Regions from separate parts of the Microbacterium sp. CFBP9034 genome, predicted to be linked through region 3. Evidence: predicted binding sites of a transcription regulator. Region 3 holds the regulator's gene; each other region holds the start of a gene.

The links. The regulator HrcA, encoded in region 3, represses chaperone genes, less so after heat shock. The targets are predictions, from matches to a motif close to TTNGCACTCGNNNNNNNCGAGTGCNAA.
Region 1: the regulator HrcA is predicted to act here: its motif matches at 4,535-4,561, upstream of groL (chaperonin GroEL).
Region 2: the regulator HrcA is predicted to act here: its motif matches at 3,821-3,847, upstream of SOM19_RS05025 (Hsp20/alpha crystallin family protein).
Region 4: the regulator HrcA is predicted to act here: its motif matches at 4,148-4,174, upstream of groES (co-chaperone GroES).

The regions. Positions count from the first base shown of each region.
Region 1 covers NZ_JAXCWC010000002.1:843,301-849,190, forward strand. The annotation lists gene SOM19_RS15220 (DsbA family protein) at 1-10, shown strand, start outside; tRNA gene SOM19_RS15225 (tRNA-Thr) at 53-125, shown strand; gene SOM19_RS15230 (DMT family transporter) at 128-1,087, shown strand; gene SOM19_RS15235 (nitroreductase family protein) at 1,109-1,639, opposite strand; gene msrB (peptide-methionine (R)-S-oxide reductase MsrB) at 1,720-2,127, opposite strand; gene SOM19_RS15245 (DUF2332 domain-containing protein) at 2,224-3,216, shown strand; gene SOM19_RS15250 (DUF3263 domain-containing protein) at 3,226-3,477, shown strand; gene SOM19_RS15255 (LytR C-terminal domain-containing protein) at 3,522-4,091, shown strand; gene SOM19_RS15260 (cold-shock protein) at 4,226-4,423, shown strand; gene groL (chaperonin GroEL) at 4,597-5,890, shown strand, end outside.
Region 2 covers NZ_JAXCWC010000001.1:1,128,292-1,134,181, forward strand. The annotation lists gene SOM19_RS04995 (6-pyruvoyl trahydropterin synthase family protein) at 1-334, shown strand, start outside; gene SOM19_RS05000 (glycosyltransferase family 4 protein) at 331-1,371, shown strand; gene SOM19_RS05005 (RibD family protein) at 1,368-2,096, shown strand; gene SOM19_RS05010 (ThuA domain-containing protein) at 2,118-2,777, opposite strand; gene SOM19_RS05015 (SHOCT domain-containing protein) at 2,943-3,332, shown strand; gene SOM19_RS05020 (hypothetical protein) at 3,498-3,773, shown strand; gene SOM19_RS05025 (Hsp20/alpha crystallin family protein) at 3,908-4,336, shown strand; gene SOM19_RS05030 (zinc-dependent alcohol dehydrogenase) at 4,512-5,657, shown strand; gene SOM19_RS05035 (hypothetical protein) at 5,687-5,890, shown strand, end outside.
Region 3 covers NZ_JAXCWC010000001.1:1,995,331-2,001,220, forward strand. The annotation lists gene lepA (translation elongation factor 4) at 1-1,328, shown strand, start outside; gene SOM19_RS09145 (DUF1990 domain-containing protein) at 1,338-1,988, shown strand; gene hemW (radical SAM family heme chaperone HemW) at 1,996-3,213, shown strand; gene hrcA (heat-inducible transcriptional repressor HrcA) at 3,323-4,363, shown strand; gene dnaJ (molecular chaperone DnaJ) at 4,418-5,533, shown strand; gene SOM19_RS09165 (RsmE family RNA methyltransferase) at 5,537-5,890, shown strand, end outside.
Region 4 covers NZ_JAXCWC010000002.1:388,893-394,782, forward strand. The annotation lists gene tsaE (tRNA (adenosine(37)-N6)-threonylcarbamoyltransferase complex ATPase subunit type 1 TsaE) at 1-133, shown strand, start outside; gene tsaB (tRNA (adenosine(37)-N6)-threonylcarbamoyltransferase complex dimerization subunit type 1 TsaB) at 203-862, shown strand; gene rimI (ribosomal protein S18-alanine N-acetyltransferase) at 859-1,356, shown strand; gene tsaD (tRNA (adenosine(37)-N6)-threonylcarbamoyltransferase complex transferase subunit TsaD) at 1,347-2,423, shown strand; gene SOM19_RS13040 (hypothetical protein) at 2,420-2,926, shown strand; gene SOM19_RS13045 (class I SAM-dependent methyltransferase) at 2,916-4,109, opposite strand; gene groES (co-chaperone GroES) at 4,254-4,550, shown strand; gene rarD (EamA family transporter RarD) at 4,795-5,739, shown strand; gene SOM19_RS13060 (metal-sensitive transcriptional regulator) at 5,877-5,890, opposite strand, start outside.

The DNA.
Region 1 (5,890 bases), on a different contig from region 3:
GACGCCGTAACCCGTTCGGCGGGGCGCGAGGCGCGGATAGACTGGTCGCTCTGCCGACGTGGCGCAATTGGTAGCGCACCTAACTTGTAATTAGGGGGTTACGGGTTCAAGTCCCGTCGTCGGCTCGATGACTGCCACGCCCTCGTCGCGCGCCCGCCTGCCCGTCTGGGTCACCCTCGGCGCCGCGGCCGGCATCGGGATGATGACGGCCGTGCAGGCGCGCGTGAACGGGCAGCTCGGCATCCGCCTCGACGACGGCTTCGTCGCCGCAGTCGTGTCCTTCGGTTCGGGCCTGGTGATCGTCGTCGTGCTGTCGGCCGTGCTTCCCTCCGGCCGTGCGGGCTTCGCGAAGCTCGTCTCGGGCGTGCGCACGCGGGGCATCCCCTGGTGGATGCTGGCGGGCGGCGCCGCGGGCGCCCTGACCGTCGCGACCCAGGGCCTCGCCGTCGGCATCATCGGCGTCTCGCTGTTCACCGTCGGGATCGTCGCCGGCCAGACCGTGAACGGGCTCGTGCTCGATCGCATCGGGTTCGGGCCGGCCGGGGTCGTCGCGGTGACCGTGCCGCGGCTGCTGGGTGGCGCGTTGGCGCTCGTGGCCGTGGGGCTCGCGCTCGTCGGGGACGGGCTCGCCGGCGTGCCGGTGTGGATGCTCGCGCTGCCGTTCCTGTGCGGAATCGCGATCGCCTGGCAGCAGGCCACCAACGGCCGGCTGCGCCAGCGGGTGGGAACGCCGCTCACGGCGACGCTCGTCAACTTCACCGGCGGCACCCTGCTGCTCGTCCTCGCGGCACTGGTGCACATCGCGGTGGTCGGCGGCCCCGAGCCCTTCCCGACCGAGCCGTGGCTCTACGTGGGCGGGGCGCTCGGCGTGGTCTACATCGTCATGTCGGCCGCGATCGTGCAGTACACCGGGGTGCTCCTGCTCGGCCTCGGAGCCGTCGTGGGCCAGCTCCTCATGTCGGTCGTGCTCGACGCGCTGTGGCCGGCACCGGCGAGCCCCGGCGTGGTGCAGGAGCTCGCGATGGTCACCGTCGCCCTGCTGTCCGTGGTGGTCGCCGCCGTGCCGTGGCGGCGCCGCGCCCGCTGAGCGGGTCGCCCAGCCGGAGGGTCAGTCCTTCGTGGGCCGCGGCATCCGCGAGAGGTGCTTGCGCGCTTCGACGCCCTTGCGTCGTCCGAGACGTGAGCGGGGCGGCTTGCCGCCGACGTACAGCCAGCCGAGGAGCTCTTCGTTCTTCTCGAGTCCGTGCGCCTTGGCGACGGGCTTCGAGCGCGTGTAGTGGCCGGTGCGCCAGATGACGCCCCAGCCGGCCTCGTCCAGCAGCAGGCTCAGCACGTGTGCGACGCCGGAGGCGACGGCCTCCTGCTCCCAGCGCGGCACCTTGTCGCTCTTGCGGTAGCTGGCGACGACGGCGATGAGCAGCGGTGCGCGCAGGGGCTTGGACGACGAGCCCTTGTCGCCTTCGGCCTTGCCGATCGCGCGGCCGAGTCGCTCGCGGTCGGTGCCGCGCAGCTCGATCAGCCGCCACGGCCGCAGGGAGGAGTGATCGGCGACGCGTCCGGCCGCGGAGACCAGGGTCAGCAGTTCGGCGTGCGTCGGCGCCTCGTCGGTGACCTTCGACCACGACCGGCGGCTGCGCACCGCCTCCAGGGCCGTGCCCGCGTGCGCGGAGGCTCCGTGCGACGCGTCGCCGGCGGCGTGCGGGGGAGCGGTGGGGACCGTCATGCGGTGGCTTCGGGCGTGAAGTCCAGCGACAGCGAGTTCATGCAGTACCGGTCGCCGGTCGGTGTGCCGAAGCCGTCGGGGAAGACGTGTCCGAGGTGCGATCCGCAGTTGGCGCAGCGCACCTCGGTGCGCGACATCCCGTGGCTGGTGTCCTCGATGAGCTCGACCGCCTCCGGCTCGATCGACTCGTAGAAGCTCGGCCAGCCGCAGTGCGAGTCGAACTTCGTCCCGCTCTTGAACAGCTCCGCGCCGCACGCGGCACACGTGTACAGTCCGGCTCGGCTCTCGTCGAGCAGCTCGCCCGTCCAGGCGCGCTCGGTGCCCGCCTGGCGCAGCACGGCGTACTGCTCCGGGCTGAGCTCCGCCCGCCACTGCTCGTCGCTCTTGTCAACGGCGTAGGTCATGACTCCTCCGTGCTCTCCTGTGGGTCCCCTCCATTCAACCCCAGTCGGCCGCTCGGCGGTCCGCACGGGCTGGACGTTGACCGCGAGAATGGGGCGGTGATCACGGATGCCGCCGCCGCCGTCGCCGAACGGTACGACCGGTTCGCCCGCGACGAGGCGCCCGGACGCTCCGCGCTGTACGCGGACTGGGCGTCGGGGGTGGCCGGATCGGTCGCGGTCGCCGGCATCCTGGCCCGGATCCCCGAAACCCGTCGGCAGCCGCCGCTGGTGTTCGCGGTGACTCGCCTGCTCGGCGCCCCCGAGGCGCCCTTCGCGGTGTGGTCGGCCTGGCTCCTCGCGCACGCCGACGAGGTCGTGGCCGAGGCATCCCGTCGCAGCCTCCAGACCAACGAGCCGCAGCGGTGCGCGGCCCTGCTGCCCGCGCTGAGCACGGTCGCCGGACCGATCGCGCTCCTCGAGCTCGGAGCGAGCGCCGGGCTCTGCCTGTACCCCGACCGCTATTCGTACCGCTTCGGCGGGGGTCGCGACCTCGACCCGGCGGACGGCGAGTCCCGCGTCGTCCTGGAGTGCGACCTCGTCGGCGACCCGCCGCTGCGGATGCCGGAGATCGTGTGGCGCGCAGGGATCGACCTCGCCCCCCTCGACGCCGCCGATCCGAACGACCGCCGATTCCTGACCGCGCTGGTGTGGCCGGGCGAAGCGGGGCGCGCCGCGCGCATCGACGCGGCGCTCGACATCGTCGCCGCCGATCCGCCGCTCCTGATCGCCGGCGACGCCTCCGACCCCGCGGTGGTGCACTCCGCGGCCGCCCGCGCGCCCCGCGACGCCACCCTCGTCGTCACCACCCCGGGCGTGCTGCCGCACATCCCTCGGGAGGGACGGGAGCGGCTGCTCGGTGCGCTGCGCGAGCTGGACGCCGTCTGGATCTCGATCGACCCGCCCGGACTGCACCGCGCCTGGCGCCCCCCGGTCGACGAGGCCACCTGGGGCGGCTTCGTCCTCGGTCGCGACGGCGTTCCGCTCGCCGCCGTCGATCCGCTCGGTGCTTCCGTGGAGTGGCGCGCCGGTCCTTCGCCCCCGCCCGGCTAGCGTGGGGCCGTGCCCCTCTCCGACCGCGACCGTGCTCTGCTCTCCTTCGAGGGCGAATGGCGCCGTCACGCCGGTGCGAAGGAGGAGGCGATCCGCGCGGAGCTGGGGATGTCGCCCGCCCGCTACTACCAGCTGCTCGGACGGCTGATCGACACGCCGGAGGCCCAGGCTCACGACCCGATGCTCGTCAAGCGGCTGCGCCGGCTCCGCGACGCACGGGCAGAGGCCAGGGTGGGTCGCGCCGCCGGTGAGGCCCGCTGATGCTCCGCGCAGGCTCACAGCGCCGGGCCCGGTAGCATCGTCAAGTGCCGAAAACGTCCTTCCCCCGGGATCGGTTCGACGACCTCTCGGAGGCGGACCGGGTCGGCGCCCACCGGGCGGAGAACCCCCGGATGCGCGGCTGGGTCGTGCTGCTGTGGGCGGCGCTCGCGACCATCGTGCTCGTCGCGGTGGGGATCTTCGGCACGCTCCTGACTTCTGGGCGCATCGAGCTGTTCCCGACGCCCACGCCGACGCCGACCGCGGCGGCCGAGGTGACGCCGGTGACCGACCCCACCTTCGAGGTCGTGATCCTCAACGCGACGCCGGAACAGGGGCTCGCGACGCAGATGAAGGAGGTCGTGGTCGGCGCCGGATGGGCCGACACCGACGTCACGGCCGGTGAGGCGAGCGCTGACGACTTCCCGGAGACGACCGTGTACTACCTCGCCCCCGAGGACGAGGCGGCCGCCGCGGGACTGGCCCAGTTGATCGGCGGTGCGAACATCGAGCGCAGCGACGTCTACCAGCCGGCCGACCCCGCGACCAAGCAGCTCACCGTCGTGATCGGCCTCGACCGGACGGCGGCCGGGGCACCCGCCACACCTACGCCCTGACCCTCCGCGGGCGCGAGTGTTTCGCGCCGGTAAACACTTGTATGCCGCCGTGTCAACAAGTCCCCGAGTGGGCTCCGGGCGGTGTCGCGCCATGCATACGATGAGGCCTGTCGTACCAGCAACAGGAGATGCGCATGACTCAGGGCACCGTCAAATGGTTCAACGCCGAGAAGGGCTTCGGCTTCATCACGGCGGAGGGACAGGACGTCTTCGTCCACTACTCCAACATCGACATGTCGGGCTTCCGCGTCCTCGAGGAGGGCCAGACCGTCGAGTTCACCGTCGGAACCGGGCAGAAGGGCCCCCAGGCGGAGGCCGTGCGCGTCGTCTGACCGCGCGATACCGGCGCACGATCGGGAACGGGATGCTGCGGCATCCCGTTTCTGCGTGTTGCGATCCCTCGGCGGCGGCTTGCACTCGGTAGGGGGGAGTGCCAGAATGGATTAGCACTCCGGTTTGTCGAGTGCTAATCCATAAGCCCCGTCCTGGGAGGACGAAACACAAAATGGCAAAGATCATCGCTTTCGATGAGGAGGCCCGTCGCGGTCTCGAGCGCGGCCTCAACATCCTCGCCGACGCCGTCAAGGTGACCCTGGGCCCCCGCGGTCGCAACGTCGTTCTCGAGAAGAAGTGGGGCGCCCCCACGATCACGAACGACGGCGTCTCCATCGCCAAGGAGATCGAACTCGACGACCCGTACGAGAAGATCGGCGCGGAGCTCGTCAAGGAGGTCGCCAAGAAGACCGACGACGTCGCCGGAGACGGCACGACCACCTCGGTCGTGCTCGCTCAGGCGCTCGTGCGCGAGGGCCTGCGCAACGTCGCGGCCGGCGCCGACCCCATCTCGCTCAAGAAGGGCATCGAGAAGGCCGTCGCGGCCATCACGACCCAGCTGCTGGCCGACGCCAAGGAGGTCGAGACCAAGGAGGAGATCGCCGCGACGGCATCCATCTCCGCGGGCGACCCCGAGATCGGCGCGCTGATCGCCGAGGCGATCGACAAGGTCGGCAAGGAGGGCGTCGTCACCGTCGAGGAGTCGCAGACCTTCGGCACCGAGCTCGAGCTCACCGAGGGCATGCGCTTCGACAAGGGTTACATCAACCCCTACTTCGTCACGGACCCGGAGCGCCAGGAGGCGGTCTTCGAGGACCCGTACATCCTCATCGCGAACCAGAAGATCTCGAACATCAAGGACCTTCTGCCGATCGTCGACAAGGTGATCCAGGACGGCAAGGAACTCCTGATCATCGCCGAGGACGTCGAGGGCGAAGCGCTGGCGACCCTGGTGCTCAACAAGATCCGCGGCATCTTCAAGTCGGTTGCCGTCAAGGCTCCCGGCTTCGGCGACCGTCGCAAGGCGCAGCTGCAGGACATCGCGATCCTCACCGGCGGCCAGGTCATCACCGAGGAGGTCGGTCTCAAGCTCGAGAACGCCACCCTCGACCTGCTCGGCCGTGCGCGCAAGGTCATCATCACGAAGGACGAGACCACGATCATCGAGGGTGCCGGTGACCCCGCGCAGCTCGAGGGTCGCGTGACCCAGATCCGTCGTGAGATCGAGAACACCGACAGCGACTACGACCGCGAGAAGCTCCAGGAGCGCCTCGCCAAGCTCGCGGGCGGCGTGGCCGTCATCAAGGCGGGCGCGGCGACCGAGGTCGAGCTCAAGGAGCGCAAGCACCGCATCGAGGACGCCGTGCGCAACGCGAAGGCGGCCGTCGAGGAGGGCATCGTCCCCGGTGGTGGCGTCGCGCTCATCCAGGCCGGCAAGAAGGCCTTCGAGACGCTCGAGCTCACGG
Region 2 (5,890 bases), 870 kb from region 3:
ACCGGCGCAGCGCCTGCACGGCGCGACGTACGTCGTCGATGCGACCTTCCGTGCGCCGACGCTCGATGACGACGGCATGGTCGTCGACATCGGCCGCGCGTCCGACGCGCTGCGCGGCATCCTGTCGTCGCTCTCGTATCGCAACCTCGATGACGAACCGGAGTTCCACGGGATCAACACCACGACCGAGCGGCTGTGCAGCACCATCGCGGAGCGACTCGTCACGGCCGCGCGCGGCGACTCCCTCGGCCCGGGCGGCGCCGCCATCTCGGCGATCGTCGTCACGCTGCACGAGTCGCACATCGCCTGGGCGTCGTACGAGGTGACGCTGTGACCACGGATGCCGCGACGACCGTCTACTTCCTCGTACCGGAGGGCGTCGACGATCCGGAGCGCGTCAGCGGCGGCAACGTGTTCGACCGGCGGCTGAGCAACGGTCTCTCACGGGCGGGATGGGAGGTGCGGCAAGTCGAGGTCGGGGTCGGGTCCGACGCGGAGGCCCGTGCGGCGCTGGCGGACGTGCCGACCGGAGGGCTGGTCCTCATCGATGGGCTGGTTGCCGGCCGGGCCGCCGACGCCGTCGAAGCCGGCGCCCGGCGACTCCGCATCGTCGTCCTCGCGCACATGGTCTCGGCATCCTTCGACGACCCGGATCCCCGGGCGATCGACGACGAGGAGCGGGTGCTGCGCGCCGCCCGACGCGTGATCGTCACGAGCGAGTGGACCCGATCCGAGCTGGTGGACCGGCGGATCGTGTCACCCGACCGTGTGTCCGTGGCGAGCCCGGGGGTCGACGAGGTCGCATCCGTGCGAGCGGGGACGCCGGCCGGGGGCGGGATGCTGTGCGTCGGGGTGGTCGCGCCGCACAAGGGCCAGGACCTCCTCGTCGAGGCGCTCGCGGGACTCGTCGCAAGGCCGTGGCACTGCACGATCACCGGGTCGCTGACCGCCGATCCGGTCTTCGCCGACCAGGTCGCGGCGCGCGCCGCCGACGCGGGGATCGCCGACCGAATCACGATGACCGGTGTCCTGACGGGCGACGAACTCGACGCCGAGTACCGCAACGCCGACCTCCTGGTGGCGCCTTCGCGCGTCGAGAGCTACGGCATGGCCATCGCCGACGCGCTGAGCCGCGGCATCCCCGTCGTGGCGACCGCTGTCGGCGGCATCCCCGCGACGGTGGCACCCGTGCAGGCCGCTCTGCTGGTGCCCCCGGAGCGCGCCGCCCTGCGCGCGGCGCTGGACTCCTGGCTCACCGACCCCGCGCTCCGCGCCCGACTGACTGCCGATGCGCGGCGGGCCGGTGCGGCTCTCCCGACCTGGAACGACACGATCGGCCGTGTCAGCGATGCCCTGGCGGGTGTGCCGTGAACCGCCCGTACGTCACCCTCAGCTGCGCCATGTCGATCGACGGGTATCTCGACAGCGAGTCGCCGCGGCGGCTCGCGATGTCCAACGCCGCCGACTTCGACCGGGTCGACCAGCTGCGCGCCGACAGCGATGCCGTCATGGTGGGCGCATCCACCCTTCGCCGCGACGACCCGCGTCTGCTCGTGCGGAGCGAGGATCGACGGGGCGAGCGGCTGGCCGCAGGGCGCAGCTCGTCGCCGTCGAAAGTCACGGTGACGGCCAGCGGCGACCTGCCCGCGGCATCCGCGTTCTTCCAGACCGGCGATGTCGACAAGCTCGTCTACTGTCCTCGCGAGAGCGAAGGTCGCATTCGCGGCCGACTGGACGGGCTCGCGACCGTCGTCGGTCTCGGCGAGCGGGTGAGCATGGCGGCCGTGCTCGATGATCTCGCCGGTCGGAATGTGGGCCGGCTGATGGTCGAGGGCGGGGGGCACGTGCTCACGCAGTTCCTCGTGCACGACCTCGTCGACGAGCTGCAGCTCGTCGTCGCACCGTTCTTCGTCGGAGAGGCCCGGGCGCCGCGGTTCGTCGAGCCGGGCCGCTTCCCCTGGACCGCCACGCGGCGAGCCACTCTGTTCGAGGCGCAGCCGATCGGAGACGTCGTGCTCCTGCGCTACGCGCTGTCGGAGCGGTTCGATCCCGAGGGGCCGCCCACGTCGCCCATACCGCTCCGCGCGGAATCCTGACGGCGGCGCCCGCCCACGCCGTCAGTTCGGGGAGTCCACTGCCCAGCGCGCCAGCTGCCGGATGAGCAGTCGATGGCCCGCCGACTCGTATGACCGCTCGTCGTGGCCGAGAACGTCGACGGCGACTCGGGAAGCCCCGACGGTGCGCACCCACGCCGTGGGCTCGGCCACGGCGGTGCCGGCGTGCTCCGCAACCACGGTGCTGCGGCCGATCCGTTGCAGCCTGCAGTAGCGTTCGTCGCTGACGGTGAAGTCCTCGATCCTCGTGCCGTCCGGGAGGTGGATGCCGGTGACCTGCGTCGGCCCGTGCTCGGGGTGGAACGACAGGCCCGGCACCCACATCGCGCCGATCGCGGGCGCCCACTCCGGGTAGTCCCGAAGCGACGACACCGCGCAGTGGAGCGCGAGGACTCCGATGCCCCGCTCCAGCGCGTGCGCGAAGCCGTCGATAGACGCGGCCGGCGGAGGATCCTCCTGGTCGTGCGCGCGCCACGGATCGCCCGCATTCACCACGAGCAGGTCGACGCCCGCGAGCGAGCCCATCGCGAGGTCGACATCATGCTCGATCGCCACGTCGAAGGCCGATTCCTCGAGGACGTCGGCGACCAGCGCGCTCGTGCGGGCGAAAGGATGCCACGGATCGGCGTAGCGATCCGACCCGCTTGCGATCAGTGCCCGCATCGGCATCCTCCCGGTCAGCGACCTCCGCGAGTCCCGGTGGTCGACCTCTCAGTTCGAGCGTACCCAGCGAGGACGTTCCCCCGACAGGGGCATCAGCGCTACGCTTGCGGCCTCATCGGCGATGCGACGACGCCGTCTCGCACGCACCGATGGAAAGGAAACTGAATGTTCAACGACAACGGGTCGTTCCTCCTCGCCCTCTTCGAGTTCTTCCTGTTCTTCGCCTGGTTCATGTGCCTCTTCTGGATCTTCGGCGACATCTTCCGCAGCAGCGATCTGGGAGGCGGCGCCAAGACTCTGTGGGTGCTGTTCGTCATCATCGTGCCGTGGCTCGGCATCCTGGTGTACCTCATCGTGCGCGGCGGCGGCATGCAGAAGCGCCAGATCGAGCAGGCCCATGCGATGCAGGCGGCGCAGGCGGAATACATTCAGTCCGTCGCCCGGCCTTCGGGCAGTTCGGCGGCGGAGCAGATCGCATCGGCCAAGGCGCTGCTGGACTCCGGCGCGGTCACGCAGGCCGAGTTCGATGCCCTGAAGGCCAAAGCGCTCGCCTGACGACGCGGGGAGAAGACGGGGTGCCACCGGGCGATCAGGCCCGGCGGCACCCTGTCTTGCGTCAGAAAACGCTAGGTAATCTAGCGAAATTTTGAGATCGCGTCACAATGGAGATGCGGGTCCCAGTCCTGCCACCGGGGTAGAGGGCTGGGGGATCGGGGTGACATGAAGGTTCACACGCTGCATGTCGACGGACAGCAGTTCGTCCTGGAGCCCGGCCAGGATGTCGACGGCCTGCGTGACGAGATCCTCGACGCGGCCCGCTCGGGAGCGGGCTTCGTGCGCTTCCACGCGGTCGGCCGGGCGATCATCACGGTCCTGATCACGTCGCACGTGGGGGTGCGGCTGGAGGTCATGGAGCGCGATCCGCAGGAGATCGAGCTCTGGCAGGATCACCCCCCGAGCATCGACCAGTTCGCGAGCTTCGAGGACCTGATCTGAGCTGTGCTTCTGCCGCCGGATCCTCAGGATTTTTTGAGTTTCCGAGGCTGGCACTCGCATGGGGAGAGTGCTAATTTGTGCGTAGTTGAGCCGCTGAGACTCAACTCCACAAACCAGGAAGGAGATCGATCATCATGGCAATGACTTTTGACCCTTTCGCGGAGTTCGACCGCCTCACGTCGGGACTGCTGGGAACGCGCCCGGGACCCCGGGTGATGCCCGTCGACCTGTACCGGGAGGCGGACCGCTACGTGCTGAACGCGGATCTGCCCGGTGTTGACCCGGGGTCGGTGGACATCGACGTGGACGGTCAGCTCCTCACGATCCGCGCGCAGCGCACCGCCGGCTCGGTCCAGGGCGCGAAGTGGCTCGCCCAGGAGCGGCCGGCAGGAAGCTACCTGCGGCAGTTCAGCATCGGCGAAGGCGTCGACACTGCGGGCATCTCGGCGAACTACGACAACGGCGTGCTGAGCGTGATCCTGCCGGTGAGCGAGCGCGCGAAGCCGCGGAAGATCGAGGTGCAGAGCATGCCGGTGGAGTCCCAGAAGACTCTCACCAGCTGATCGGCGAACGCGAGCGGGTGGTCGACGGCCGTCGACCACCCGCTTCGCCGTGTCGAGCGGCCCGTCTGGGCAGACGTCCTCTGCGGTGTCGGCGATGCATGACCGTGGCGATCGCGCAAGCCCCCTGATCTTCGCGCCGGTCGGGGTGATGCTGGCGCCTCCAAGGAGGTGCCACATGAAGGCAATGGTCTACCGAGGTCCGTACAAGATCCGCGTCGAGGAGAAGCCCGATCCCAAGATCGAGCATCCGAACGACGCGATCGTCCGGGTGGAGCTGGCGGCGATCTGCGGCTCGGACCTGCATCTGTACCACGGGATGATGCCCGACACGAGGATCGGCCACACGTTCGGCCACGAGTTCATCGGCACCATCCAAGAGGTGGGCTCCTCCGTGGAGAACGTCAAGGTCGGCGACCGGGTGATGGTCCCCTTCAACATCTTCTGCGGCTCGTGCTTCTTCTGCTCGCGCGGGCTGTTCTCCAACTGCCACAACGTCAACGCCAACGCCACGGCGGTGGGCGGCATCTACGGGTACTCGCACTCCGCGGGCGGCTACGACGGCGGACAGGCGGAGCTCGTGCGCGTGCCGTTCGCCGATGTCGGACCGTCCGTCATCCCCGACGGGATCTCCGACGAGAATGCGCTGCTGCTCACCGACGCATTCTCCACCGGCTACTTCGGCGCCCAGCTGGCCGACATCTCCACGGGCGACACCGTGGTGGTCTTCGGTGCCGGGCCGGTCGGGCTGGCGGCGGCACGATCGTGCTGGCTCATGGGCGCCGGCCGCGTGATCGTCGTGGACTACCTGGACTATCGGCTCGAGAAGGCCCGGACCTTCGCCTTCGCCGAGACGGTCGACTTCGGCCAGGTCGACGACATCGTCCGGCAGCTGAAGCTCATGACCGACGGTCTGGGAGCGGATGCCGTCATCGATGCCGTGGGCGCAGAAGCCGACGGCCATGTGATCCAGCACATCACCTCGGCCAAGCTCAAGCTGCAGGGCGGCTCTCCGGTCGCGCTGAACTGGGCGATCGACGCCGTCCGCAAAGGCGGAGTGGTGTCCGTCATGGGGGCGTACGGCCCCTTGTTCAGTGCCGTCAAGTGGGGTGATGCCGTCAACAAGGGCGTCACCATCCGCACGAATCAGGCCCCGGTGAAGCGTCAGTGGCCGCGTCTGTGGCAGCACATCCGGGACGGCTTCATCACGCCGAGCGACCTCATCACCCACCGCATCCCTCTCGACGAGATCGCCGAGGGATACCACATGTTCTCGTCGAAGCTCGATGACTGCATCAAGACGGTCGTGACCCCGGCGGCCTGACGGGCGCCGAACGATCAGAGGAGGAATCCATGCCCTACACGTCTGACAAGCCCGGCCCCGTGCCGGACGCCGACGCGCTGCGCGCCCGCATCCCGGGCTGGGGCGCCGACGCCGACCCGGCTGATCGACCGGCCTTTCCCCGGGAACAGCCCGGCATCGTCACCGGAGCCCATTGGGATGTCCCCGAGCAGCAGGTCGAGGCGGGCTCGCGCGAGCGGTCGGTGGAGCACCTC
Region 3 (5,890 bases):
GCGGCAAGACCGGCATGGGCGTGGAGGAGCTGCTCGACCACGTGGTGCAGCAGATCCCCGCGCCGAAGGGCGACCCGGATGCCCCCACCCGGGCGATGATCTTCGACTCGGTGTACGACTCGTATCGCGGCGTCATCACCTACGTGCGGATGATCGACGGCACGCTAAGCCCGCGCGAGCGCATCCAGATGATGTCGACGCGCGCCGTGCACGAGCTCCTCGAGATCGGCGTCTCCTCACCCGAGCCGAGTCCGACCAAGGGCCTGGGCGTCGGAGAGGTCGGCTACCTCATCACCGGGGTGAAGGACGTGCGCCAGTCGAAGGTCGGCGACACCGTCACCAGCGCCGCGAAGCCCTCGAAGCAGGCGCTGCCCGGGTACACCGATCCGAAGCCCATGGTCTTCTCCGGCCTCTACCCGATCGACGGCAGCGACTATCCCGTGCTGCGCGAGGCGCTCGACAAGCTCAAGCTCTCGGACGCGTCGCTCAACTACGAGCCGGAGACCTCGGTCGCCCTCGGCTTCGGGTTCCGATGCGGCTTCCTGGGTCTCCTCCACCTCGAGATCATCACGGAGCGCCTCGAGCGCGAGTTCGGACTCGACCTCATCTCGACGGCCCCCTCGGTCACGTACGAGGTCATCACGGACGACAAGAAGTCCTTCACGGTCACGAACCCGAGCGAGTTCCCGTCCGGCACCAAGATCGCCAGCGTCACCGAGCCGATGGTCAAGGCGGCGATCCTCGCCCCGAAGGACTACGTCGGCACGATCATGGAGCTCTGCCAGTCGCGGCGCGGCACGCTGCTCGGCATGGAGTACCTGGGCGAGGACCGGGTCGAGATCCGCTACACGATGCCGCTCGGCGAGATCGTGTTCGATTTCTTCGACCACCTGAAGTCCAAGACCGCCGGCTACGCGTCACTCGACTACGAGCCGAGCGGCGACCAGGAGGCCGACCTGGTGAAGGTCGACATCCTCCTCCAGGGTGAGCCGGTCGACGCGTTCAGCGCCATCGTGCACCGCGACAAGGCGTACGCCTACGGCGTGCTGATGACCGAGCGCCTGAAGAAGCTCATCCCGCGCCAGCAGTTCGAGGTGCCCATCCAGGCGGCGATCGGCGCCCGCATCATCGCGCGCGAGTCGATCCGCGCGATGCGCAAGGACGTTCTCGCCAAGTGCTACGGCGGCGACATCTCGCGCAAGCGCAAGCTGCTCGAGAAGCAGAAAGAGGGCAAGAAGCGCATGAAGATGGTCGGACGCGTCGAGGTGCCCCAGGAGGCGTTCATCGCCGCACTCTCGGGCGACACCGAGGGAAAGACCGCGAAGTAGGCTTTCGTCATGCGTCGAGGGAACTTCCGGGACGACACCGTCGACTACGCCGCCGTGGGGGCGACGCAGGCGGCGGATCTCATGCACTTCCCGCCGGAGCGGAGCATCCCGGCCGAGGAATCATGGCGCATCGGCAGCGGCGAGGCGCGCTTCCAGGCGGCGAGCGAGGCCCTGCTGTCGTGGACCGCGCAGCGCGGGGCCGGGCTCACCCTCAAGGACGTGCGGCCCGCCTCCGGCCCGATGTACTCCGGGGTGAGCTTCGACGTCGACGGCCACCCGATCGCGCCGAGCCGGTCGGAGTCCGACCTGCGCTACGACGCGGACGGCACGCCGTACGTCGGCGGCGGTACGACCATCCGCGTCGACGGCCGAGTCAAAGGATTGAGCGCGGATGCCGAGCTCCGCGTGATCTTCGCGATCGAGGAGCCGCGACGCGTGGGCTTCGCCCTGGGCACCGTCGGCGATTCGGTCGTGAGCGGCGAGGAGTCGTTCATGATCGACTGGTACGACAACGACGAGGTGTGGTTCACCGTCCGCGCGTTCGACGCGCCGGCCGGCATGCTCTACAGGGCGCTTCCCGGACTCATCCGTCGCCGTCGGCGCGAGCTCTTCACCCGTTACCTGCGGGCGATCTCCCCGCTGTACACGACCCCCGCGTGAGCGTCTGATGGGCGCCGCGCTTCCTCTCGGCGATCCGGTCCCGCCCGACGGCTCGTTCCCGCCCGGGACGACCATCGACCCCGGGACCGCCTTCGGGGTGTACCTGCACGTGCCGTTCTGCCGCGTCCGCTGCGGCTACTGCGACTTCAACACGTACACCTCCGATGAGCTGCGGGGGGCCCGCCAGGATCAGTACGCCGACACGCTGCTGCGCGAAGTGGCGCTCGGGCGCGAGGTCCTCGCGCGCACTGGGGCGCTGCGCCCGGCATCGACCGTGTTCTTCGGCGGCGGAACGCCGACCCTCCTCCCGCCCGGAGACCTCGGGCGGATGCTGGACGGCGTGCGCCAGGCGTTCGGCATCGCCGACGGCGCCGAGGTGACGGTCGAGGCCAATCCCGACACCGTCAACGACGCGGTCGTCGCCGAGCTCGCGGCATCCGGGGTCACCCGCGTGTCCATCGGCATGCAGTCGGCGGTTCCGCACGTGCTGGCCGCGCTCGATCGCACGCACGACCCCGCGAACGTGCGCACGGCAGTGGCGGCGGCGCGGGCGGCCGGCCTCGATGTCAGCCTCGACCTCATCTACGGCGCGCCGGGGGAGTCGCTCTCGGAATGGCGGGCTTCGGTCGAGACCGCGATCGAGCTCGCTCCCGATCACATCTCCGCCTACGCCCTCATCGTGGAGGACGGCACCAAGCTGGCGCGGCAGATCCGTCGCGGGGAGGTGCCGGCGCCGGACGACGATCTCCAGGCCGACATGTACGAGCTCGTCGACGATCTCCTCTCCGCCGCCGGATTCGAGTGGTACGAGGTGTCGAATTGGGCGCGCAACGACGCCCAGCGGTCTCGGCACAACCTCGCCTACTGGCAGGGCACGGACTGGTGGGGCTTCGGTCCCGGTGCGCACAGCCATGTCGGCGGTGTGCGGTTCTGGAACGTGAAGCATCCGGCGGCGTACGCGCAGCGCCTCGCCGCGGGAGAGTCGCCCGCCGCAGGGCGCGAGGTGCCCGACGCCACGGCGCGCGGGCTCGAGAACGTCCTCCTGCGCACCCGCATCCGCGAGGGGCTGCCGGTGTCGGAGCTGCTCGGCGAAGGCCGGCATGCGGTCGCCGCACTGATCGCCGACGGGCTCGTGGACGGGCCGTCTGCGCTCCACGGCCGAGTGGTCCTCACCCGCCGGGGCCGGCTGCTCGCCGACGCCGTGGTGCGCGCGCTCACGGACTGAGGGCATCGCCCCCGGATCGGCGCGTTCCGCTCCCCGCCAGAGGCCGGGGCATCCGGTAGAATTGGCACTCCAGTCATGCGAGTGCCAGAGAGCGGCGTGAGGAGGCGGGATGGTCAGCGAACGCGGACTCCAGGTGCTGCGCGCCATCGTCGAGGACTACGTCGACACGCGCGAGCCCGTCGGCAGCAAGGCGATCGTCGAGCGCCATGCGTTCGGCGTGTCTGCGGCGACCATCCGCAACGACATGGCCCTCCTCGAGGATGAAGACCTGATCGCGGCTCCGCATACGTCCTCCGGCCGGGTTCCCACCGACAAGGGGTATCGGGTCTTCGTCGACCATCTCGCCGATGTGCGGCCCCTCAGCTCCGCTCAGCGCACGGCGATCTCGTCGTTCCTCGGCGATCCCGGCGACCTCGACGACGTGCTCGCCCGCACCGTGCGCGCCCTGACGCAGCTGACGGGCCAGGTCGCGATCGTGCAGTATCCGTCCTTCGCCCGGGCGAACGTGTCGCATGTCGAGCTCGTGCAGCTGGGCGGCGGCCGGATGCTGGTCATCGTGGTCACCGACACCGGCCGGGTGTCGCAGCGCATGGCGTTCGTGCGCGACGACTTCGACGACGCGGACCTCGGCCGGATCCGCGCCGAGCTCGGGACGCTGCTGGTCGGGCGCTCGGTGCGCGACGGCCTGCAGCGCATCGCGGATCGGCTCGAGAGCGCCGCGGCGATGACCGCGCCGCACGAGGCGGCGACGGCGGCGATCGTCCGGGTCGTCGCGGAAGAGCTCGACGAGTTCCGCCAGGACCGGCTCGTGATGGCCGGCAGCGCGACCCTCGCCCGGCGCGAGGCGGACTTCCGGGGGAGCATCTACCCTCTGCTCGAGGCGATCGAGGAGCAGGTCACGATCCTCCGGCTCATGGGCGAGATGGTCGCCGACGAGAACGGCCTCGCCGCGAGCATCGGGCGCGAGAACGAGCCCTTCGGCCTGGCCGAGGCATCCGTCGTCGCCAGCGACTACGACGCGACCGGATCACGCGCCCGTGTCGGCGTCATGGGCCCCACCCGCATGGACTACCCCTCCAACCTCGCGGCGGTACGAGCCGTCGCGCGCTACCTCACGCGGATGCTCGAAGAAGACGAGAGCAGCCGCTGACGCGGACGCGCACACCCACGATCCCCGCGGCTGACTGCGGGCAGGAAGGCGAATGTGGCTGACCACTACGAGGTCCTCGGCGTCTCGCGCGAGGCGACGCTCGATGAGATCAAGAAGGCGTATCGGCGCCTGGCGCGCGAGCTCCATCCCGATGTGAACCCCGGCGAGGAGGCGTCCGAGCGCTTCAAGCTGGTGACCCACGCGTACGACGTGCTCAGCGACAAGGAGCAGCGTGCGCGCTACGACATGGGCGGCGATGGCAGCCCGTTCGGCGGCTCGGCCGGCTTCTCCGGGTTCAACGACATCTTCGAGACGTTCTTCGGCGCAGCCGGCGGCGGAGGCCGCGGCGGGCGGCCGAGGTCACGTCGCGAGCGCGGTCAGGACGCCCTCGTGCGCGTCACGCTGGAGTTGGGCGACGTCGTGTTCGGCGTCCACCGCGACATCGAGGTCGACACCGCGGTGCTGTGCGAGACCTGCCAGGGCTCGTGCTGCCAGCCGGGCACGAGTCCGGTCACGTGCGACATCTGCCAGGGTGCGGGGCACATTCAGCGCCAGGTGCGCAGCCTCCTCGGGAACGTGCTCACCAATCAGCCCTGCAACGTCTGCCAGGGCTACGGCACCACGATCCCGTACCCGTGCGCGACGTGCCAGGGCCAGGGCCGCGTGCGCGCCCGCCGCACGGTCTCGCTCGACATCCCGGCCGGCGTCGAGACCGGACTGCGCCTGCAGCTGCCGGGCTCCGGCGAGGTCGGCCCTGCCGGCGGCCCGAACGGCGATCTCTACATCGAGGTGACCGTCACACCCAACGAGGTGTTCAGCCGCGACGGCGACGACCTGCTCGCCACGCTGGAGGTCTCCATGCCCGACGCGATCCTCGGCACGACGACGACGATCGAGTCCCTCGACGGACCGGTCGACCTCGAAGTGCGCCCCGGTGTCCAGGCCGGCGACGTGCTCACGATCAAGGGGCGCGGCATCACGCCGCTTCGCGGCACTCAGCGCGGCGACCTCCGGGTCGGCGTGCACGTGGTGACGCCGACCCGCCTCGACGCCAAGGAGCGGGCGCTCATCGAGGACTTCGCGCGTCGCACGAAGCCCCCCGCTCCGCATCTCGCGGAGTTCCATCAGGGTCTGTTCGCCAAGCTGCGCGACCGCTTCCGGAACGGCTGACCGGTGGCGCTGCACTTCGTCCTCGACGAGTCGACGACCGCCGGTCCCGGGGACGCCGTCGTGCTGACCGGGGCCGAGGCGCACCATGCCGCGTCCGTGCGTCGCGTGCGCGTGGGCGAGCAGGTCACGGTCGGCGACGGCCGCGGCGCCTGGCTGACGGGAATCTGCGAGTCGGTCGCGTCCCGCGAGGTCGTCGTGCGCATCGATTCCCGCACGGATGCCGCGGCCCCCAGCCCGCGCGTCGTGCTCGTGCAGGCACTCGCCAAGGGCGACCGCGACGAGCTCGCGGTGCAGGCGGCGACCGAGCTCGGCATCGACGAGATCGTGCCCTGGCAGGCGGGCCGGAGCGTGTCCCGC
Region 4 (5,890 bases), on a different contig from region 3:
CTGGTGGGAGATCGAGCTCGAGCGCGAGTGGCACGGACGCGGCGTCGACACCGCGTGCGGCACGTACTCGCGCGCGACCGAGGCGCTCGACGCCGACACCCCCCGGCTGGTCACCGTCTCCCGCCACCCCTGAGGGTCCTCACAGAGCGGTCCGCCCCCGGTCCCAGACCGCCCGACACCGTCGCGCGACTACCCTGGGAGGGTGATCCTCGGCATCGACACCTCTCTCGGCTCCGCCGTCGCGGTCGTCGAACCGGATGGGGTCGTGCGGTCGCAGGTCGAGAGCAGCGACCCCCGTGGCCACGCCGAGGTGATCGGCATCCTGATCGAGCGGGCGCTGGCCGAGGCATCCGTCACTCCCGCCGACATCACGCATGTCGCTGCGGGCATGGGTCCCGGACCCTTCACGGGGCTGCGGGTCGGGATCGCCGCCGCGCGGACCTTCGCGCTGGGTCGCGGCATCCCGGTGCTTCCCGTCGTGAGCCACGATGCCGTGGCGCTGGAGCTGCTCCTCCACGACTCGCTGACCGGCGGCTTCGACGAGGGTGACGATCGGCCGTTCGCGGTCGTGACCGACGCGCGTCGCCGTGAGTTCGCCTTCACCGTGTACCGGGGACTCGACGACGACGGGCTCCCCATCCGTCAGGCCGAACCGGCTCTCTCCCCTCGGGACGAGCTCGACGCACTGCTGCAGGCCGGGGGGATCGCCCGGCAGGATGCCGACCGGATCCCCGCCGGGCTCCTCGCCATCGTGGCGGCGCGGGGGCTGTGGTCGGGCCGGGAGATCGGTCCGGCCGAGGCGCTCTATCTCCGCTCGCCCGATGTGACCCTGCCGGCGGGTCCGAAGAAGGTCGGCGCATGAGCCTGCGCGCCGTGACGACCGATGACCTCGGTGCGATCATGTCGCTCGAGCGCGCCTCGTTCCCGACCGATGCGTGGTCCGACGCCATGATGCGCGAGGAGCTCGCCTCGGCGCACGGGTTCTACGTGGTCGACGACGAGGCCGGGCGCATCGTGGGCTATGCCGGCCTGCGCGCGGTGCGCGGGGCGACGGATGCCGACATCCAGACGATCGCCATCGCGGAGGCCTCGCGCGGCCGGGGTCGCGGGCGCACCCTGCTGTCGGCGCTGCTGAGTGAGGCGGCCCGGCGCGGCGTGCGCCAGGTGTTCCTCGAGGTCCGGGCCGACAACCCCGTCGCCCAGGCGCTGTACGCGTCGGAGGGCTTCCTCGAGGTCGGCCGCCGTGCACGGTACTACCAGCCCGACGGCGTGGACGCCGTGGTCATGAAGCTCGACCTCCGAGGCTGGTCGGCGCACGCGTCGGCGTCGCCCGAGGACGCGGGAGTGTGCACGTGAACCGGACCGACCCCCTGATCCTCGGCATCGAGACGAGCTGCGACGAGACCGGGATCGGAATCGTGCGCGGTCGAACGCTGCTGTCGAACACCATCGCGAGCTCGATGGACGAGCACTCCCGCTACGGCGGAGTGGTGCCCGAGATCGCCGCCCGCGCGCACCTCGAGGCGCTGGAGCCGGCGATCGAGGCCGCGCTCGCCGAGTCCGGAGTCACGCTCGCCGACATCGACGCCGTCGCCGTCACGTCCGGCCCCGGGCTCGCCGGCGCGCTCATGGTGGGCGTCGGCGCAGCCAAGGCTCTCGCGGTGTCACTGGGCACGCCGCTGTACGCGGTCAACCACCTCGTCGGGCACATCGCCGCCGACATCCTCGATCCGGATGCGCCCCCGCTCGAATACCCCACTGTGGCCCTGCTGGTGTCGGGCGGCCACACGTCGCTCCTCCTGGTGCGCGACCTCACGACCGACGTCGAGCTCCTGGGCGAGACGATGGACGATGCTGCCGGCGAGGCGTTCGACAAGGTGGCGCGGCTGCTCGGTCTGCCCTACCCCGGCGGGCCCGAGATCGACCGTGCCGCGGCCGCGGGGGATCCGAAGGCCATCCCGTTCCCGCGCGGGCTGTCGCGCGCGAGCGACATGGCCGCGCACCGCTACGACTTCTCGTTCTCGGGGCTCAAGACCGCCGTCGCCCGATGGGTCGAGCAGCGCGAGGCGGCCGGCGAGCCCGTGCCCGTCGCCGACGTCGCCGCGAGCTTCCGCGAGGCCGTGATCGACGTGCTCGTCACCAAGGCCCTCGCCGCCTGCCGCGAGCACGGCGTGCCGCGCCTGCTGCTCGGCGGCGGTGTCATCGCGAACCGTCGGCTGCGCGAGGTGGCGCTCGAGCGGGCCGCGGCGGAGGGCGTCACGGTGCGCATCCCCCCGCTGTCCCTCTGCACCGACAACGGCGCCATGATCGCCGCCCTGGCTTCCGAGCTCGTCATGTCGGGCCGCCCGCCGTCGACCCTCGCGTTCGGCGCCGACTCGACTCTCCCCGTGACCGAGATCCAGGTCGCCGAGGAGGCCGGATGAGCGAGGACGAGCGGATGCCGCAGCCGCCGCTGCCCGATCCGCGCCCGTCTGGGCCGCCGTCGCCGGCCGTCGAACCGCCGTCGCCCGATGTCGCGCTCGCCGACGAGCCCTCGCCTCTTCCGGGGGCGCACCGCGGAGGCTTCCTCCGCCTTCCGACGGCGCCGGTCCCCGTGACCTCGCAGTCCGCGCCCGCCGAGCCGGGCACGGAGGACGAGGCGCCCACCCCGACCGCGCAGTGGCTCATGCCCGCGCCGGCGGAGCCCTACCGCGGTCTGGCGGGGTGGGCGCTGGCCTTCTCCATCGCCGGTCTCGCCGTGTCGCTCTTCGTGGGCTGGGGCTTCCCCATCGGCCTCGTGGGCGTGGTCTCGGCCATCCTCGCGCTGCGACGCCCTCTCGAGAGCCGCGCCGTCGCGGTCTGGGCGCTCGTCGTGGGGGCGGTCTCGCTGCTGTACAGCGCCGGCTGGCTCCTCTACGCCGCGGGCCGGATCACCGTCAGCGGCTGACGCGTTCCGCCAGGATCGCGATCCGCCGCGTGCCGAGGCGCGTCAGGATCAGCGTCGCCTCCTCGGTCCCGCCGAGCACGAGCTTGCGTCGGAACTGCGCCGGGTCGACGTCGACTCCGCGCTTCTTGATCTCCAGGCGTCCTATCCCCCGCGCACGCAGTGCCGCGTTGATGGTCGGCACCTTCGCCGGCATCGACTCCTGCACGCGGAACGACGAGACGAACGGGCTGGTGAGGGCGGCGTCCGAGGTCAGGTACGCGATGTGCTCGTCGAGCATGCCCGCCTGGAGCGACCGAGCCACCTCACCGATCAGCCGTGCGCGGATGACGGCGCCGTCGGGCTCGTGCAGGAAGGCCCCGAGCTCACGCACCGGCTCGTCCTCGGCATCCGCCGGCGCAGTCAGTTCGTGCGCCGCGTCGCCCCGGATGACGAGTGCCGCCCGCCGCACCCCGTCGCGGGCCAGCGATCTCGACCACAGCACGAGCTCGACGGTCGAGCCGTCTGCGCTGACCCATTGCGCCTCCACGTCTCCGGGGATGAGATCGCGGTCGAGGCCCGGGCCGAGCTTGATCCCGGTCGGCAGGCGTTCCGCCAGAGAGAACGCCCAGTCGAGCGACGGAGACCAGTCCTCCGGCCGCGTCCGTGTGGTCTCGGAGTGCCCGGCCGTGCGGCGTGCGGGGTCGAGCCAGACCGCGTCCACCTCGCTCAGGTCGGCGTCCTCCGCCGTGCCGTGGCGCACCGTCACCGCGTCGCCGAACGGCGCGAGGTTGTACGCGGCGATCGCCGCCGTGAGCTCGTCGGCGTCGACCGCGGCGACCTGGAGGCCCAGACCCGCGAGTCCGAGGGCGTCGCCGCCGATCCCGCAGCCCAGATCGGCGACCCGCGCGAGCCCGGCGTCGCGGAACCGGGCGGCGTGGCGGCCCGCGATGGACAGGCGGGTGGCCTGCTCCAGTCCGGCGCGGGTGAACAGCATCCGTTCGGCGAAGGGGCCGAACTTCGTGACCGCACGGGCTCGCAGTCTGGCCTGGGTGACGACCGCCGCGACGAGGTCGGGCGCGTGGCCGTCCTTGCGCAGCCGCGTGACGGTACGGGCGACGTCGCCCGCCGACTCCATCGCGGGGAGCGCGTCCAGCAGACGCAGCCCTTCGGGGGTCAGCAGTGCTGTCAGCTCGGCCATCTCCACCGGCCCAGCCTACGGCCGTGCCGCGGAGCGTCACGTGGCTGGCACTCACGTTGCATGAGTGCCAGCGCTTCTCTAGACTTGAGTTAGCACTCTCAGTGTGCGGGTGCTAACGAGTCTTCAGTCTCAAGAAAGAAGAGGTAAACCGTGTCGGTTTCCATCAAGCCGCTCGAGGACCGCATCGTCATCAAGCAGGTCGAGGCCGAGCAGACCACCGCGAGTGGCCTCGTCATCCCCGACACCGCCAAGGAGAAGCCCCAGGAGGGTGAAGTCGTCGCCGTCGGCCCCGGCCGCATCGACGACAACGGCAACCGTGTCCCGCTCGACGTCGCCGTGGGCGACCGCGTGCTGTACAGCAAGTACGGCGGGACCGAGGTCAAGTTCGGCGCAGACGAGTTCCTCGTGCTGTCGGCTCGCGACGTCCTCGCAGTCGTCGTTCGCTGATTTCGCGTAATCCGCGAAGAGAGGGTCGGATGCTTCGTCATCCGGCCCTCTCTTCGCGTCCGGTGGCAGAGATCACGCCATGGTCGGCAGTCCGGCGATGGCCGCGGAAGGCTGCCTCGACCGTGAGGACCGCTGCCTCTCCTAGGCTGGAAAGGTGAGCCGCGACGTGTCCCCTGCCTCCCCTCCGGCCTCCGCCGGTCTCTCCGACCTCGGCGCCGCGGCGACATCGACCGCCGGGATCGCGCTGCCTCCGGCATCCGCTCGGGCGGGCGGCGAAGCCGATCTCTCGCGCCAGCAGACGCTCGGCGGGGTCTACGCGTTCTCGGCCTACCTGCTGTGGGGCTTCCTGCCGCTGTACTTCCTGGCGCTCGCTCCCACCGGTCCGTTCGAGCTCGTCGCCTGGCGCATTCTGCTGTCGCTCGTCTTCTGCGCGTTCCTCCTGACTGTCACGCGCTCGTGGTCGCGCCTCGCGGCGATCTTCCAGCGGCCGAAGGTGGTGTGGCTCACCGTGCTCGCGGGGGGCCTCATCTACATCAACTGGCAGGTCTTCATGCTGGGCGCCCTCACCGGGCACGTGGTCGAGACGAGCCTCGGCTACTTCATCAACCCCATCGCGACGGTGCTGCTCGCCGTGCTCGTGCTGCGGGAGCGGCTGCGTCCGACCCAGTGGGTCGCGATCGGCATCGCCGCCCTCGCGGTGCTGGTGATCATCGTCGGGTACGGGTCGTTCCCCTGGATCGCGCTCACGCTCGCGGCGACGTTCAGCCTCTACGGTCTCGTCAAGAAGCGCGTCGGGCCGGTGGTCGACGCCGTGAGCGGCCTCACGCTCGAGTCGCTGTGGCTCGTCCCGGTCGCCGGCGTGCTGCTCGTCGTCGTGAACGCGACCACGGGCCTCACGATGGGGGTGTCCGGCCCCTGGCATCTCGTGCTCATCAGCCTCGTCGGCGCGGTCACCGCCGTCCCGCTGCTGTTCTTCGCCGCCGGCGCCCGCCGCGCCTCGCTCACCCTCATCGGACTGCTGCAGTTCGTGGCGCCGATCCTGCAGTTCGTCATCGGCGTCTGGCTGCTCGGCGAGGCGATGCCCCTCGAGCGCTGGATCGGGTTCGGGCTCGTCTGGGTGGCGCTGATCATCCTCACCGTCGACTCGCTGGTGCACGCGCGCCGCGCGCACGTGGCGGCGGCGTCCTGACCGTCACCGGATGAGGCGTTCGATCCCCCGTCCCGTCGGAGAATGACGCGGACGTCGGAGGATCTGCGGGGAATCCTCCGACGTCGACGCGAATCTCCGACGCTCGCGACGCCACAAGCGCTGCGGCGTCCTGACGATCAGCGCACCAGGC